DNA from 3 places in the Pseudomonas sp. FG98 genome. Region 1 is predicted to be linked to each of the others. Evidence: riboswitches for the same ligand, from Rfam matches in the RefSeq annotation. Region 1 holds a riboswitch; each other region holds the start of a gene.

Region 1 (4,600 bases):
GATAAAGCGCCAGGGCTGCATCAGGCCGACGCTGGGCGCCTGGTGCGCCGCCTCCAGCAGCCGCGCCAGCAGCTCGGGGGCCACCTCGCCGCCGCTGAAGTGGCGCATGTCGCGGCGCTCGCCGATGGCCCGGTAGATCGCCGCGCGCTCGGCAGCACTGTAGGCGTGTTCGCTCATGGCGCCAGCAGCGCCGCCGTCGCAGCGGGGTTGGAAGGGAAATAGAAATGCACGTAGGAGGCGGTCAGGCGGCCGATGCGGTACACCGCTTCCGCGCCGCGCCCGCCGTTGGGGCTCTGGCCGCGGGCGATCGGCTCCAGCTCGGTGCTGGTCAGCGAGTGGTGATAGGTGTGGCCGCGCAGGGTGCCTTCCGGCAATTCGACCGCCTGCAGGGCCAGGGCCGCCAGACGCTTCTGCATCACCGCCTCGCCCGGCAGCAGGCCGGCCAGTTCGGCGCGCTCGCCGGCGACATCGGTCAGCGCATCGAGCAGGTAGAGCATGCCGCCGCATTCGGCCAGCAGCGGCTTGCCGGCCTGGTGATGGGCGCGGATCGCCGCCAGCATCGCGGTGTTGGCCGACAGCGCATGGTGGTGCAGTTCCGGGTAGCCGCCGGGCAGGTACAGGCTGTCGGCGTCCGGCAGTTCGCGATCATGGATCGGCGAGAAGAAGCTCAGCTCGGCGCCCATCTCGCGCAGCAGGTCGAGGCTGGCGCCATAGGTGAAGGCACAGGCTTCGTCACGGGCTACGGCGATGCGCACGCCTTGCAGCTTGCGCTCGATCACCCGCGGCGCCGGCTGCTCGAAGGCCACCGGCGGCGGCAAGGCGGACTGGCAACTGTCACCCAGGGCCTTGGCTGCGGCATCGAGGCGCAGATCAAGATCGGTCAGTTCGCTGGCCTGGACCAGGCCCAGATGGCGGCTCGGCAGCTCGATGCCGGTTTCCCGCGACAGCCCGCCGTACCAGCGCAGGCCTTCAGTGAGGCTGCCTTCGAGCAATTGCGCATGGCGCAGCGAGCCAACCCGGTTGGCCAGCACGCCGGCGAACGGCAGGTCAGGTTGATAACGCGCCAGCCCCAGCGCCAGGGCGCCGAAGGTCTGGGCCATCGCCGTGCCGTCGATCACCGCCAGCACCGGCACGCCGAAGTGGCGGGCCAGATCGGCACTGGAGGGCGTGCCGTCGAACAGCCCCATGACTCCCTCGATGAGAATCAGGTCGGCCTCTCCCGCCGCTTCCCAGAGCAGGCGCCGGCTTTCCTCGGCGCCGACCATCCACAGGTCGAGCTGGTACACCGGCGCGCCGCTGGCCCGTTCGAGAATCATCGGATCGAGAAAGTCCGGTCCGCACTTGAACACCCGGACCTTGCGCCCCTGGTTGCGATGCAGGCGGGCCAGGGCTGCGGTGACGGTGGTCTTGCCCTGGCCGGAAGCCGGCGCGGCGATCAGCACCGCCGGGCAATGCCGGGTGTCGCTCATAGTTCGACGCCCTTCTGCGCGCGGATGCCGGCCTGGAACGCGTGCTTGACCATGCCCATCTCGGTGACGGTGTCGGCCAGCTCGATCATCTCTTCCTTGGCACCGCGACCGGTGACGATCACATGCTGCATCGGCGGACGGGTTTGAAGGTCGCCGAGCACCGTATCGAGGTCGAGGTAGCCGTGCTTGAGGGCGATGTTCAGCTCATCGAGGACCACGAACTGGATGGACGGGTCGCGCAGCAGTTGCCGGGACACTTCCCACGCCGCTTCGGCCGCAGCGATATCGCGCTGGCGGTCCTGGGTCTCCCAGGTGAAGCCCTCGCCCATCACGTGGTAGCGCACCTGCTCGGGGAAACGGCGGAAGAACAGTTCCTCGCCGGTGGCATTGCGGCCCTTGATGAACTGCACCACGCCGCATTGCATGCCATGGCCGAGAGCCCGGGCGAGCATGCCGAAGGCCGAACTGCTCTTGCCCTTGCCATTGCCGCTGAGCACCAGCAGCAGGCCGCATTCGTTGGGGGCATTGGCGATACGCTCGTCGATTACCGCCTTCTTGCGCTGCATGCGCGCCAGGTGGCGTTCGTCACGTTCGGGGGATTCGCTCATCGGGGGTCTCCGCGGGCCGCTGGCGCCTGGCATGAGCGACAGCTGAAGGGATGGGGGCACGGAGGAAAGCGCAGACACCAGGCGCGTAGCCCGGAAAACCGCGCACCACCCGCCGTGATGCCGTTGACTGTTTGCAGGCCGGTCTCCGGGCTCATGAGCGGATCGCCTGACGATCCCGACCGGGCGCCTTCCCGGGTGTGGAACCCAGTGGCCATGCGCGGTCTGCACTCATCTACCGTTGCGGGGGCAGCGCCGGCATCGCACCGGCTTCCCTGTTTCACCCGGTCGAACTTGCGCTCACAGGGCACCTGAAACAAGTCGCGAAGGTTAGAGGGTTGGGCCCGGAGCGTCAATTGGAGACGCCGATCACATTGCGACCAACGGCGCAACTTTCATGTTGTGCCGTACTCCAACCGAGTGATATCACATTGCCATAGTCGTCCGCTGTCGCTGTAGCTCGTACAACAATTACGAAGGAGAGCAGCATGCAAGGTCTGATCATCAACAACCCCCGTCTTGAGTTCCTGCGCCCGGCGCTGGAGCGCTGGGGGGAATGCATCGAGCGCTTCAACCAGACCCTGGGGGACAACGAAGGCCCCCACTGGCAGGGGCAGCAAGCCAACCTTGGCATGCTCTCGGCGGCGCTCTGGCAGGCCGAGCTGGTCACCTTGCAGAGCTACCAGAGCAAGAAGCAGCGCGATGAAGGCGAACGCGGCGCGCGCTGCGATCTGTTGATCGCCAGCAAGGAGGAATCAGCTTACCTGCATGCCGAGCAACGCTGGCCGAAGGTCGGGCGCCTGGATCTGAGCGTGGCCTTGCAGGAGACCGCGCTGGCGGCCAAGGCGATCGCCTATCCCAGCCAGTTGAAGATCGCTGCGCTGTTCGCCAGTCCCTGCAAGCTGGGCCAGCATGCCAGCCCGGAGGAGTTGCAGGACCTGGTGGACGACCTGCAGAAACATACCGCCTGCGCCATTGCCTGGTGCTTCCCGTATGGCTATCGGAAGCTGCATGACGAGGTGGGCCAGTATTATCCGGGAGTGGCACTGCTGCTGAAGCAGGCCTGATCAGGGATTGAACCTCCCTTCGCCGCATTGCCTCTGACTCCTTAGGACCCGTTCTCCCGAGGAGTCACCCATGCCTTCCCTGCGCATCGCCATCCTGCTGGCCATCACTACCGGCCTGACCGCCTGTGGCGAATCGGCCCGCCTCCAGGTCACAGACGGCAGCGGCTCGACGCCGCAGTTGCCCGAGCCGAACAAGACCCTGATCCCGACGGTGAACATCGCCCCCGCAGTAGGCTGGCCCGATGGCGGCAAGCCCAAGGCTGCCCAAGGCACCCAGGTGATGGCCTTCGCCAACGGCCTGGACCATCCGCGCTGGCTTTACGTACTGCCCAATGGCGACGTGCTGGTGGCGGAAAGCAATGCACCGGAGAAACCCGAGGACAGCAAGGGCATTCGCGGCTGGGTGATGAACAAGGTCATGGCCAAGGCCGGCGCCGGGGTGCCCAGCGCCAACCGCATCACTTTACTGAGGGACGCCGACAAGGACGGCGTGGCGGAAACCCGCACGGTATTTCTCAAGGACCTCAACTCGCCATTCGGCATGACCCTGGTGGGCAACGACCTGTATGTCGCCGACACCGATCGCTTGCTGCGCTTCAAGTACCAGGACGGCGCCACGTCGCTGAACGGGTCGGGCGAGTCCGTCACCGAGTTGCCGGGCGGCCCGCTGAATCATCACTGGACCAAGAACGTCATCGCCAGCCGCGACGGCAGCAAGCTCTACGTGACCGTCGGTTCCAACAGCAATGTCGCCGAGAACGGCATGGACAAGGAGAAGGACCGGGCGGCGATCTGGGAAGTGGACCCGGCGACCGGCCAGCACCGGATCTTCGCCTCCGGCCTGCGCAATCCCAACGGCCTGGCCTGGGAGCCGCACAGTGGACAGCTGTGGACGGCGGTAAATGAACGGGACGAGATCGGCAGCGACCTGGTGCCGGACTACATCACCTCGGTCAGGGACGGCGCCTTCTATGGCTGGCCCTACAGCTATTACGGCCAGCATGTGGATGTGCGGGTGCAACCGCAGGACCCGGATATGGTGGCTAAAGCCATTGCCCCCGACTATGCGGTCGGGCCGCACACCGCCTCGCTGGGGCTGGCCTTCGCCGAGGCCGGGGCGCTGCCGCCGCCGTTCGACCAAGGTGCGTTCATCGGCCAGCACGGCTCGTGGAACCGCAAGCCGCACAGTGGCTACAAGGTGCTGTTCGTGCCGTTCAGTAGCGAAGGCAAGCCGGCGGGCAAACCGATCGACCTGTTGACCGGCTTTCTGAATGACGAGGGCAAGGCCATGGGGCGGCCGGTGGGCGTGGTGACCGACCAGCGTGGCGGGGTGCTGGTGGCGGATGATGTGGGGAATGTGGTTTGGCGGGTGAGCAAGGCCCGTTGATGGTGGTTGTCTGTACTGGCCTCATCGCCGGCAACGCCGGCTCCCACAGGTTTAGCGGTGCACGCAATCCCT
Region 2 (4,600 bases), on a different contig from region 1:
AGGCGCTCGGCCTGCTCGCCGGTCACACTGCCCAGGCTGCTCAGCTCCGGGTCCGGGCGGTCGTCGCCCGGGACCAGGATCAGTTGCACGCCACGGGCGGCCAGCTCGACCAGTTGCTCGACACCGTAGCGCCAGTAACCGATACCGCCATGCAGCGACACCAGGATCACCTTGGCATGACGCAGCACCTCGTCGATGTACAAATCGACCGAGGCGTGGTTCTGCACCTGCATGGGGTTGGCCAGACGCAGGCTGGGGTAATCCTCCGGCAGCTCGCGGGCGGTTTCCGCGAGCAGCGCCAGGTGCGAGTCACCGCTGCAGAGAATCACCAGCTCGGCCGGGGTCTGGCCGAGATCGGCAATGCTGTCGTCCGGCACGAAGCCGCCGGGCTGGGTCCGCAGCAGGTGCATGGATCAGGCGCCCAAGGCAGCGCGCAGGCGGGCTTCCAGGGCCACGGCATCGAGGTCCTGGCCGATCAGCACCAGGCGGGTAATGCGTGCCTCATCACTGCGCCAGGCGCGGTCGAAGTGCTTGTCGAAGCGCGTGCCCACGCCCTGGATCAGCAGGCGCATCGGCTTGCCGGGGATCGCCGCGAAGCCCTTGACCCGCAGGATGCCGGTGTCCACCACCAGCTGGGTCAGGGCGTCCAGCAGCAGGGCTTCGTCGGCCTCGGGCAGGTCGAGGGAGATGGAGTCGAAGGCGTCGTGATCGTGATCGTCGTGGTCATCATCGCCGTCATGGTGGGAATCATGGTGGGTGCGGCGGCCATCGATGTGGGCTTCCGACTCGGCACCGAGGCCCAGCAGCACTTCCAAGGGCAGCACGCCCTTGCTGGCTTCGATCACCTTCACTGCCGGCGGCAGTTCTTCCTGCACTTCGGCGCGCACTGCGGCCAGGGCCTCGGGGGCGATCAGGTCGGCCTTGTTGAGGATCACCAGGTCGGCGCTGGCCAGTTGGTCAGCGAACAGTTCATGCAGCGGCGACTCGTGGTCGAGGTTCGGGTCCAGTTTGCGCTGGGCATCGACCTGCTCCGGGAAGGCGGCGAAGGTGCCGGCAGCCACGGCCGGGCTGTCGACCACGGTGATCACTGCGTCGACGGTGCAGGCGTTGCGGATTTCCGGCCATTGGAAGGCCTGGACCAGGGGTTTGGGCAGGGCCAGGCCGCTGGTTTCGATCAGGATCTGGTCAAGGTCGCCACGGCGCGCCACCAGCTCGCGCATCACCGGGAAGAACTCTTCCTGGACGGTGCAGCACAGGCAGCCGTTGGCCAGTTCGTAGACACGGCCGTTGGCCTCTTCCTCGGTGCAGCCGATGCTGCATTGCTTGAGGATTTCACCGTCGATGCCCAGTTCGCCGAATTCGTTGACGATCACCGCGATACGGCGGCCATTGGCGTTGTCCAGCATGTGCCGCAGCAGGGTGGTCTTACCCGAGCCGAGGAAGCCGGTAACGATGGTAACGGGGAGTTTGGCCAGTGTTTTCATGTCGGATGCCCTTGGCAGGATGGCGGGCATGGGGGACGGCTGCCACGGACCTTGCGGTCTGGACGCGTTCGCCACCGGATCACCCCGCCCGGTTAATGTGCAATCTGTTCGAGGCAGGTCTCCTGGCTCGCGCGGTGTCCCGGGGACGCCATCGACGCCTTCCCGCCTTATATATCGGCAGTGGCAATGGTCGATGGGCTCAGCGCTTACAGTTGCGGGGGCAGCCGCGGCTTGGTACCGCGTTCCCGTCTTAGCTCCGACACTCGTCTTGCAGGGCCGGAGAACCTCGAAGCGGCAAGGCTACGCAGTGCCCGAAGGGCGGTCAACCGCTGTATTGACGGATGTCAACGCGCGTGATTTCCTAGCGCGATTCGTTTGGGTGCCTTTTTTATTACAAAAGGTGAAACGGGAAACCGGTACGTCGCGACCTTGCAGGTCTGACAAATCCGGTGCTGCCCCCGCAACGGTAGGCAAGGAAAGCGTCTGATCCACTGTGCCAGCAGTCCGGCATGGGAAGGAGACGCCGTGGTAATCAACCCCTTGCAAGCCCGGAGACCGGCCCAAGACCGATTTGACCAAACCCGCGGTGGGCGGGCGATGTTGCAACTCCTCGGCGCCTTGCGCCCGGGAGTTCTTCGCGCTTGCCCGTTGCCAGGACAACACCCCCAGAGGAAAGCGCCATGCCCATCACCAGCACCGCCAGCCACGCCAGCAGCACCTCCACGACCCTCAGCCAGCGCATCGTCGCTGCCGTCAGCGCCTCGGTCCTGGGCCTGTGCCTGGTCTACTTCGCCGGCTTCTCGCATATCGAAGCGGTGCACAACGCCGCCCACGACACCCGCCACAGCGCCGCCTTCCCCTGCCACTGAGGCCTGACCGCATGTTCACTCGCATCGCTCGCACTGCGGGCTTTACCGGTCTGCTGGCCGCGCTGTTGCTGACCCTGCTGCAGAGTTTCTGGGTCGCGCCGCTGATCCTCAAGGCGGAAACCTACGAAAACTCGGCCCCGGCCGCCGCTCATGAGCACGAACACGCCGATGCCGCTGCGGCCGGCGAAGGTCATCACCACGACGCAGAAGCCTGGTCGCCGGAAGATGGCTGGCAGCGCGTGCTGTCCACCACCGGCGGCAACCTGGTCGTCGCGGTGGGCTTCGCCCTGCTGCTGGCAGCCATGTACACCCTGCGCAACCCTGGCAGCGTCGGCGTCGGCGCGCTCTGGGGACTGGGCGGTTTCGCCGTGTTCTGCCTGGCGCCGAACCTCGGCCTGCCACCGGAGTTGCCGGGCACCGCTGCCGCCGATCTGGCCCAGCGCCAGTTCTGGTGGGTAGGTACCGCTGCCGCCACCGCCGTCGGCCTGGCGCTGATGGTGTTCGCCGGCAACTGGGTGCTCAAGGCTGCCGGACTGGCCCTGCTGGTGATCCCCCACGTGATCGGCGCGCCGCAACCGGAGGTCCATGAAAGCCTGGCCCCGGAAGCCCTGGAATCGCAGTTCATCGTTGCTTCGCTGCTGACCAATGCCGGCTTCTGGCTGGCCCTGGGCCTGATCAGCGCCTGGCTGTACCGGCGCCAAGCTGCCTGATGGCCGTCCCGCCCGGCGTGGCACCGCTGTACGCCGGGCTGGGCTGCCGTCGAGGCGTCCCGGCCAGTGAACTGGCCGGGCTGCTGCGGGATGTGATGCAGTCGCGCAACATGCCCTTCAGTGCCCTGGTCGGCCTGGCCAGCATCGACCTCAAGCGCGGTGAAAGCGGGCTGCTGCAACTGGCCAGCGACCTCGCCCTGCCCCTGCACTTCTTCAGCGCCATCGAACTGGCCTCGTTCGCCCCGCGTCTTAGCCATCGTTCCGCGATCACCTTCCGCCATAGCGGGTGTTATGGCGTGGCGGAAAGCAGTGCCCTGGCCCTGGCCGAGCGACTGGGCGGTGGTACGGCGCAACTGCGGGTCGAACGCATCGTGCGCGACGAGATGACCCTGGCATTGGCCTGGATCCCTGCTTCTGGCGGATAATTCGCCACCCTGCCTTCGCGAGACCTCTCATGACCGTTTATTTCATCGGTGCCGGCCCCGGCGATCCGGAGCTGATCACCGTCAAGGGCCAGCGCCTGATCCGCCAGTGCCCGGTGATCATCTATGCCGGCTCCCTGGTGCCCACTGCGGTGCTCGAAGGCCACAACGCCGAGACCCTGATCAACAGTGCCGAACTGCACCTGGAGCAGATCATCAAGGCCATCCGCGAGGCGCACGACAAAGGCCAGGACGTGGCCCGTGTGCACAGCGGCGACCCCAGCCTGTACGGCGCCATCGGCGAGCAGATCCGCCACCTGCGCGCATTGGGCATTCCCTACCAGATCATCCCCGGCGTCACCGCCACTGCTGCCAGCGCCGCCCTGCTCGGCTGCGAACTGACCCTGCCGGATATCGCCCAGAGCGTGATCCTCACCCGCTTCGCCGATTCGTCACCCATGCCGCAAGGCGAAGCCCTGGCCAGCCTGGCCAGCCACCAGACCACCATGGCAATCCACCTGGGGGTGCGTCATCTGCCACGGATCGTCGAGGAGTTGCGCCCGCACTACGGCGGCGACTGCCCGATCGCCGTGGTCCATCGTGCGACCTGGCCGGATCAGGACTGGGTGCTGGGAACGCTGGACGATATCGTCGAGCTGAGTGCTGCCAAGGGATTCCGGCGCACCGCACTGATTCTTGTTGGCCGGGTGCTGGCCGCCGACAGCTTCAGCGAGTCAGCGCTGTACCGCGCCGGACATGCCCACCTGTACCGGCCCTGAGGCGTATTGCATTGCCATCACTGCGCCTGCACAGTAGCGCAACCACCACCCAAGAAAGGATTTCCCCCGATGCTGGAACTTCGTCCTTGCTGCGAATGCTGTGCCACACCACTGCCGGGCGACAGCCGTGACGCGATGATCTGTTCGTTCGAATGCACCTATTGCCGCGACTGCGCGCAGGACACGCTCAAGGGCAAATGCCCGAACTGCGGCGGCGAACTGCAACCGCGGCCGGCGCGAGTGGGCGAGAAGCTGGCGAAGAACCCGGCGACCACACAGCGTACGGTGAAGGTCGAGGGGTGTGTGACGCACTGAAATCTGTGTTGCAACGGATGG
Region 3 (4,600 bases), on a different contig from region 1:
TCAGGCTTGTCATGCGGTACACCTTGAGCAGGCACCGGCCAGGGGGCCGGTGCGACAGGGTCAGAAGCTGTAGTCGGCGGTGACGAAGAACGAACGCGGTTCGCCCAGGTACCACTGCCGGCCATTGTTGCTGGTGGTGGTAGCGTACTGACGGTCGAACAGGTTGTTCAATTGCAGGCCGAGGGTCAGGTCCTTCTGCACGTGCCAGTCGAAGTTGGCGTCGACCACGGTGTAGCCCGCCACCTCGACGGTGTTGGCGTTGTCGCCGTAGCGGCTGTCGACATAGCGCGCACCGGCACCGGCACTGAAGCGCTGGTCGAAGTCCTTGCTCAGCCACAGATTGGCGGAACGGCGCGGTACGTTGGTCGGGCGGTTGCCGGAGTAGTCGTTGCTGCCACTGGCGAACTCGTCGAACTCTGCCCGCACCCAGGCCGCGTTGGCCGACAACTGTACGTCGTAGGGCAGGCGCAGTTCCAGGGTGGCCTCGATACCGTCCGAGCTCTGCTGGCCAATTTGCTGCTGCACGGTCGGGTTGGCCGGATCGGTGCTGAGCAGCTTCTTCTTGACGATGTGGTAGGCCGCCAGGGTCCATTCCCCGCGTCCCTCGGGGAGCATCTGCTTGATGCCGACTTCGGTCTGCCTGGCCGTGCTCAGGTCCCATTGTTGCTGGGCGGGATTGAGGGTCAGCAGGTTGCTCACGCCTTCGGTGCTGGTGGCGTGCTGACCGTAGAGCGACAGGTCCTCGGTGACGGCGAGCACCAGGCCTGCGCGCCAGTTGTCGCCGGACAGGCTGCGATCGGTGCGGGTGTCGTTGTCCAGGTTGTCGCGGTCCAGATGCACCTGGTCGCGGCGCACGCCGGTGATCAGCGACAGGCGCTCGCTGAGCTGGGTGCGGTTTTCCGCGAACAGCGAGAACTGCCGGGCCTGGTTGGCCTCGCGGGAACGGTACGGGTCGTCGCTGATGTACTCGCCGCCACCGGAGCCGGCCAGCGGCACGGTATCGCTCAGGGTATTGCCGAAGTCATGCTTGCGCACGAAGCGGATCGAGTTGTAGTCGGTGCCGACCACGGTCTGGCTGTCCAGGCCGAACAGAGAGTGCTGCAGGGTGAACGTCTGGCGATCGCCGATCTGCTCCTGGGTCTGCTTGATGCTGATGAAGTCGCTGCGCTCGACCAGGTCGCCCGGCTGCCAGGTGTAGGTTTCGGCATTGCGCCAGCGGCGCTGGACCTTGAGGAAGTACAGCTGGTTGCTGGCGCTGAGGTTGTCGTTGATCTGCCAATCGGTGACCAGACGCGTGGACTGGTCGTTGTAGCGCACTTCGGCGTTGTCGACGTTGTAGTTGTGGTCGCGCAGCGATTCGCGGAAATGCCCGTTCACCAACGGCGTGCCGAAGTAGCGTTGCGGGTCCTGGTCGCCGTAGTCATGGCTGAGGGTGAAAGCCAGGTCGTCGTTGGCCTGCCAATGCAGCGAGCCGCTGATGGCCAGGCTTTGCGAGTCGCCACGGTCGACCCAGCCATTGCTGGCCAGCTTGTTCAGGTTGAGGCGGTAGCTCAGGGTGTCGGTCAGCGAGCCGCCGCTGTCCAGGGCCATCTGCCGACGGTCGTCGGAGCCATAGCCGAAACGCACATGGTTGCGGATCTCGCCCTCGAACGGCTTCTTCGGCACCACGTTGATCACCGCGCCGGTGGCGCCTTCGCCATACAGCACCGACGCCGGGCCGCGCAGCACATCGATGCGCTCGACCGACCAGGTGTCCACCGGGAAGGTCACCGTGCCGGCGCCGACGTACAGGCGGGTGCCGTCGTACAGCTGCATGGTCGAGCTGTGCCCGGTGAAACCGCGGGCCGACAGCGCTGTGCCGCCGTTGCCGGGGGAGCCGATGAAGGTGATGCCGGGGGAGCGGGTGACGGCGTCCTGCACCGTGGCGTTGTTGCGTTTGAGGATCTGCTCCGAGCCGATGCTGGTGACGCTGGCGGGCGTCTCCAGCGGCGTCAGGTTCAGGCGCGAGCCGCTGGTGCTCGGGGTGTGCAGATCTGGCTGCGGACTTTGCTCGGCGACGTCGGTGATGTCCGTCGCAGGCAGCGCCAGTGGTTTGTCGGCCTCGGCGGCCTGAGCGGAGATGGAAAGGAAAACACAGGGCACCAGGCTTGCACGCAGCAGCGTGCCTGGCGAACAACTGAACAACGAATTACGGGACATGTCGTTCCACTTGAAGCAGGAATGGAAGAAGCCCGGAGGGAAAAACGCACAGGAGATTGCAGGCGCACGCGCCTACCAAAACCGGCCTGCGCCCGCCCACCGCGGGTTGCCTATCGATGCTTCAGGCCGGTCTCCGGGCTCGCGAGGGTCGTGAAGCGTTCGCCTTCCCATGACAAGTCACAGTGGCGTTTTGAACGCTTCGCTCGCATACCGTTGCGGGGGCAGCGCCGGACTGATCATCACGCGATGACGAACCGGCTTCCCGTTTCACCCCATGCACGGCGGCAGGGGGCACCTGAAACAGGCGCGCAGATGACCATCAAAGTGCCGCTACGTCAAGCAGAGATCGGCCCGGGAGCGCGCAGTCTCCCGTTGAAAACAGCCTCAGGACTGCTGCGAAAACAGCATCGGCACCCCACACCGTGCGCCGATTCGCTGCATGTAATCCAGCACAGCAGGCGGGAACTCGAGTCCTCTGGTAATCGACAATGACCGCAACACCGGCCACAAGGTGATGTCGTTGATGCCCAGGGCCGTGCGTTGATCCAGCAACGGCGCCAGCTCTTGCAGTCGCTGGTTGACCTCGACCAGCAGCTCCGGGGTGGCCTCGCGCAAGGCTTGAAGATCGCCGAAGGCCTGCTCCTCGCGCAAGCGATAGGCCTCCCGCGCCTGGGCCGTGGCAAGCTCGGCAAAGTCGCCGTTGACGAAACGTGGAATGAACAGCTTGAGCGCAGACGCCCATACCTGCTTCACCCAGGTATCGAGCGATTCGTCGCGAGGCGCCGTAAGCACCGACGGAACGAAAGAGTCGACATAACGAACGATGTCCAGGCTCTCCCCCATATGCGTACCGTCCTCCCGTTGGAGGATCGGCACGGCCTTTTTGCCGATAAGACTTAGCGGCGTTTCGGCGTCGCCCTCCATGATGACCTCAAGGTCGACGAGCATTGCCTTGAGCCCGAAGATCATTCGCGCACGGGTGCAGAACGGGCAGTGCTCGTAGATGTACAGCTTCATCGCAGGTCCTTGCATGTCGTTACCCCGTTGCCGTTCAGAACTGCACCCCACGGGTCAGCCCGCCATCGACGAGCAGGTTGGTACCGGTGGTGAAACTGGCCGCCGGACTGGCGAGGAAGACCACGGCCCTGGCCACCTCCAAGGGCGTGGCCATGCGTCCGAGAGGATTTTCCGCCAGGCACCTGGCGAAGGTTTCCGGCTGCTCGCGTTCGATATCGCCCCAGACCCCATCGGGGAAGTAGACGTTGCCGGGGGACACGCTATTCACCCGAATACCGTCACCGGCATGACGCGCCGACAGGGTTTTACCGTAGTGCAGCAACGCGGCCTTGAGGATGCCGTAGGGCTCGGCGAACTGGTCGACTTCGCGGCCCGAGACACTGGAGATCAGCACGATCGACGCTGCAGCCGACTGGCGCAGCGCTGGCAACGCCGCCTTGACCATCGCGGCGCTGCCCAGCAGGTCGGTGTCGAACGCCCTGCGCCAGGTGTCGAGGTCTTCGCCACCGGCCAGGGCACTGACATTGGGGACGACGATATCGAGCCCGCCCATGCGCTCGGCAGCCGCACCCACCCACTCGGCGATCTGCTGCGGGTGGGTCACATCCACGGCAGTGCCGAAGGCCCGCGCGCCGAACGCGGCACCTGCCGCCTCCACGCCGGAAACACCGCGGGCACAGAATTCGACCTGTGCGCCCTCATCGAGAAACAGTTGCACGATCGCGCGCCCGATCCCGCGTGAAGCGCCGCTGACCAGCACGCGCTTGTCCTTCAAGCCCAGATCCATCATCTATCTCCTCTTGGCAGGGTCCACGACGGCGCTGTACAGCGCCGTCGGGCTGTCTACTTGCGCAGCTTGTACGCAATGATCGCGTCACCCGTTCCGGTTTCCATGAAGGCATGGCCCGACGCTGAGATCAGCACATACTGCTCGCCGTCGACCTCGTACGAGATCGGGTTGGCCTGGGCCCCTACCGGCAGCACATCCTCCCAGAGCACCTCGCCGGTGGCGGTGTCGATGGCGCGGAACAGATTGTCGGTGGCGGCGCCAATGAAGGTCAGCCCACCCGCCGTCAACACGGCACCACCGTTGTTCGGCAGGCCGATGGTCAACGGCAGGTGCGACGGGATGCCGAAGGGACCGTTGCGCCGGGCGGTGCCCAGGGGTTCGTCCCAGACCGTCTTGCCGGTATCCAGGCTGATCGCGCGGATGCCGCCATAGGGCGGGGCCGAGCACGGCACGCCGGTGCCCCAGTTGCGCCATCCGGCATTGACGCGGATGGCGTAAGGGGCGTTGACCTGCGGGTAGGTCGAAGCACCGCCCTCGCCTTTGCCCGATTTGCTGCCGGCCTTGTTCAGCGCCGTCTCGTCCGTCTTCGGCGCG

What was found. A riboswitch is a leader RNA that binds a small molecule or an ion and turns the genes downstream of it on or off. The one in region 1 is predicted to bind cobalamin.
Region 2: linked by a shared signal. The riboswitch ahead of ACODSK_RS29775 (CbtB domain-containing protein) and the one ahead of cobO (cob(I)yrinic acid a,c-diamide adenosyltransferase) in region 1 are both predicted to bind cobalamin.
Region 3: linked by a shared signal. The riboswitch ahead of ACODSK_RS02170 (TonB-dependent receptor) and the one ahead of cobO (cob(I)yrinic acid a,c-diamide adenosyltransferase) in region 1 are both predicted to bind cobalamin.

What each region holds. Positions count from the first base shown of each region.
Region 1 covers NZ_JBMDIJ010000036.1:46,952-51,551, forward strand. The annotation lists gene bluB (5,6-dimethylbenzimidazole synthase) at 1-177, opposite strand, end outside; gene ACODSK_RS19895 (cobyrinic acid a,c-diamide synthase CobB) at 174-1,469, opposite strand; gene cobO (cob(I)yrinic acid a,c-diamide adenosyltransferase) at 1,466-2,077, opposite strand; cobalamin riboswitch at 2,197-2,404, opposite strand; gene ACODSK_RS19905 (hypothetical protein) at 2,563-3,141, shown strand; gene ACODSK_RS19910 (PQQ-dependent sugar dehydrogenase) at 3,212-4,528, shown strand.
Region 2 covers NZ_JBMDIJ010000106.1:7,150-11,749, forward strand. The annotation lists gene cobN (cobaltochelatase subunit CobN) at 1-410, opposite strand, end outside; gene cobW (cobalamin biosynthesis protein CobW) at 414-1,484, opposite strand; cobalamin riboswitch at 1,580-1,788, opposite strand; cobalamin riboswitch at 1,845-2,063, shown strand; gene ACODSK_RS29775 (CbtB domain-containing protein) at 2,165-2,353, shown strand; gene ACODSK_RS29780 (CbtA family protein) at 2,365-3,063, shown strand; gene ACODSK_RS29785 (cobalamin biosynthesis protein) at 3,063-3,488, shown strand; gene cobM (precorrin-4 C(11)-methyltransferase) at 3,518-4,264, shown strand; gene ACODSK_RS29795 (DUF1272 domain-containing protein) at 4,334-4,579, shown strand.
Region 3 covers NZ_JBMDIJ010000002.1:129,987-134,586, forward strand. The annotation lists gene ACODSK_RS02165 (ABC transporter ATP-binding protein) at 1-13, opposite strand, end outside; gene ACODSK_RS02170 (TonB-dependent receptor) at 61-2,199, opposite strand; cobalamin riboswitch at 2,307-2,513, opposite strand; gene grxB (glutaredoxin 2) at 2,584-3,216, opposite strand; gene ACODSK_RS02180 (SDR family NAD(P)-dependent oxidoreductase) at 3,251-4,003, opposite strand; gene ACODSK_RS02185 (pyrroloquinoline quinone-dependent dehydrogenase) at 4,060-4,600, opposite strand, start outside.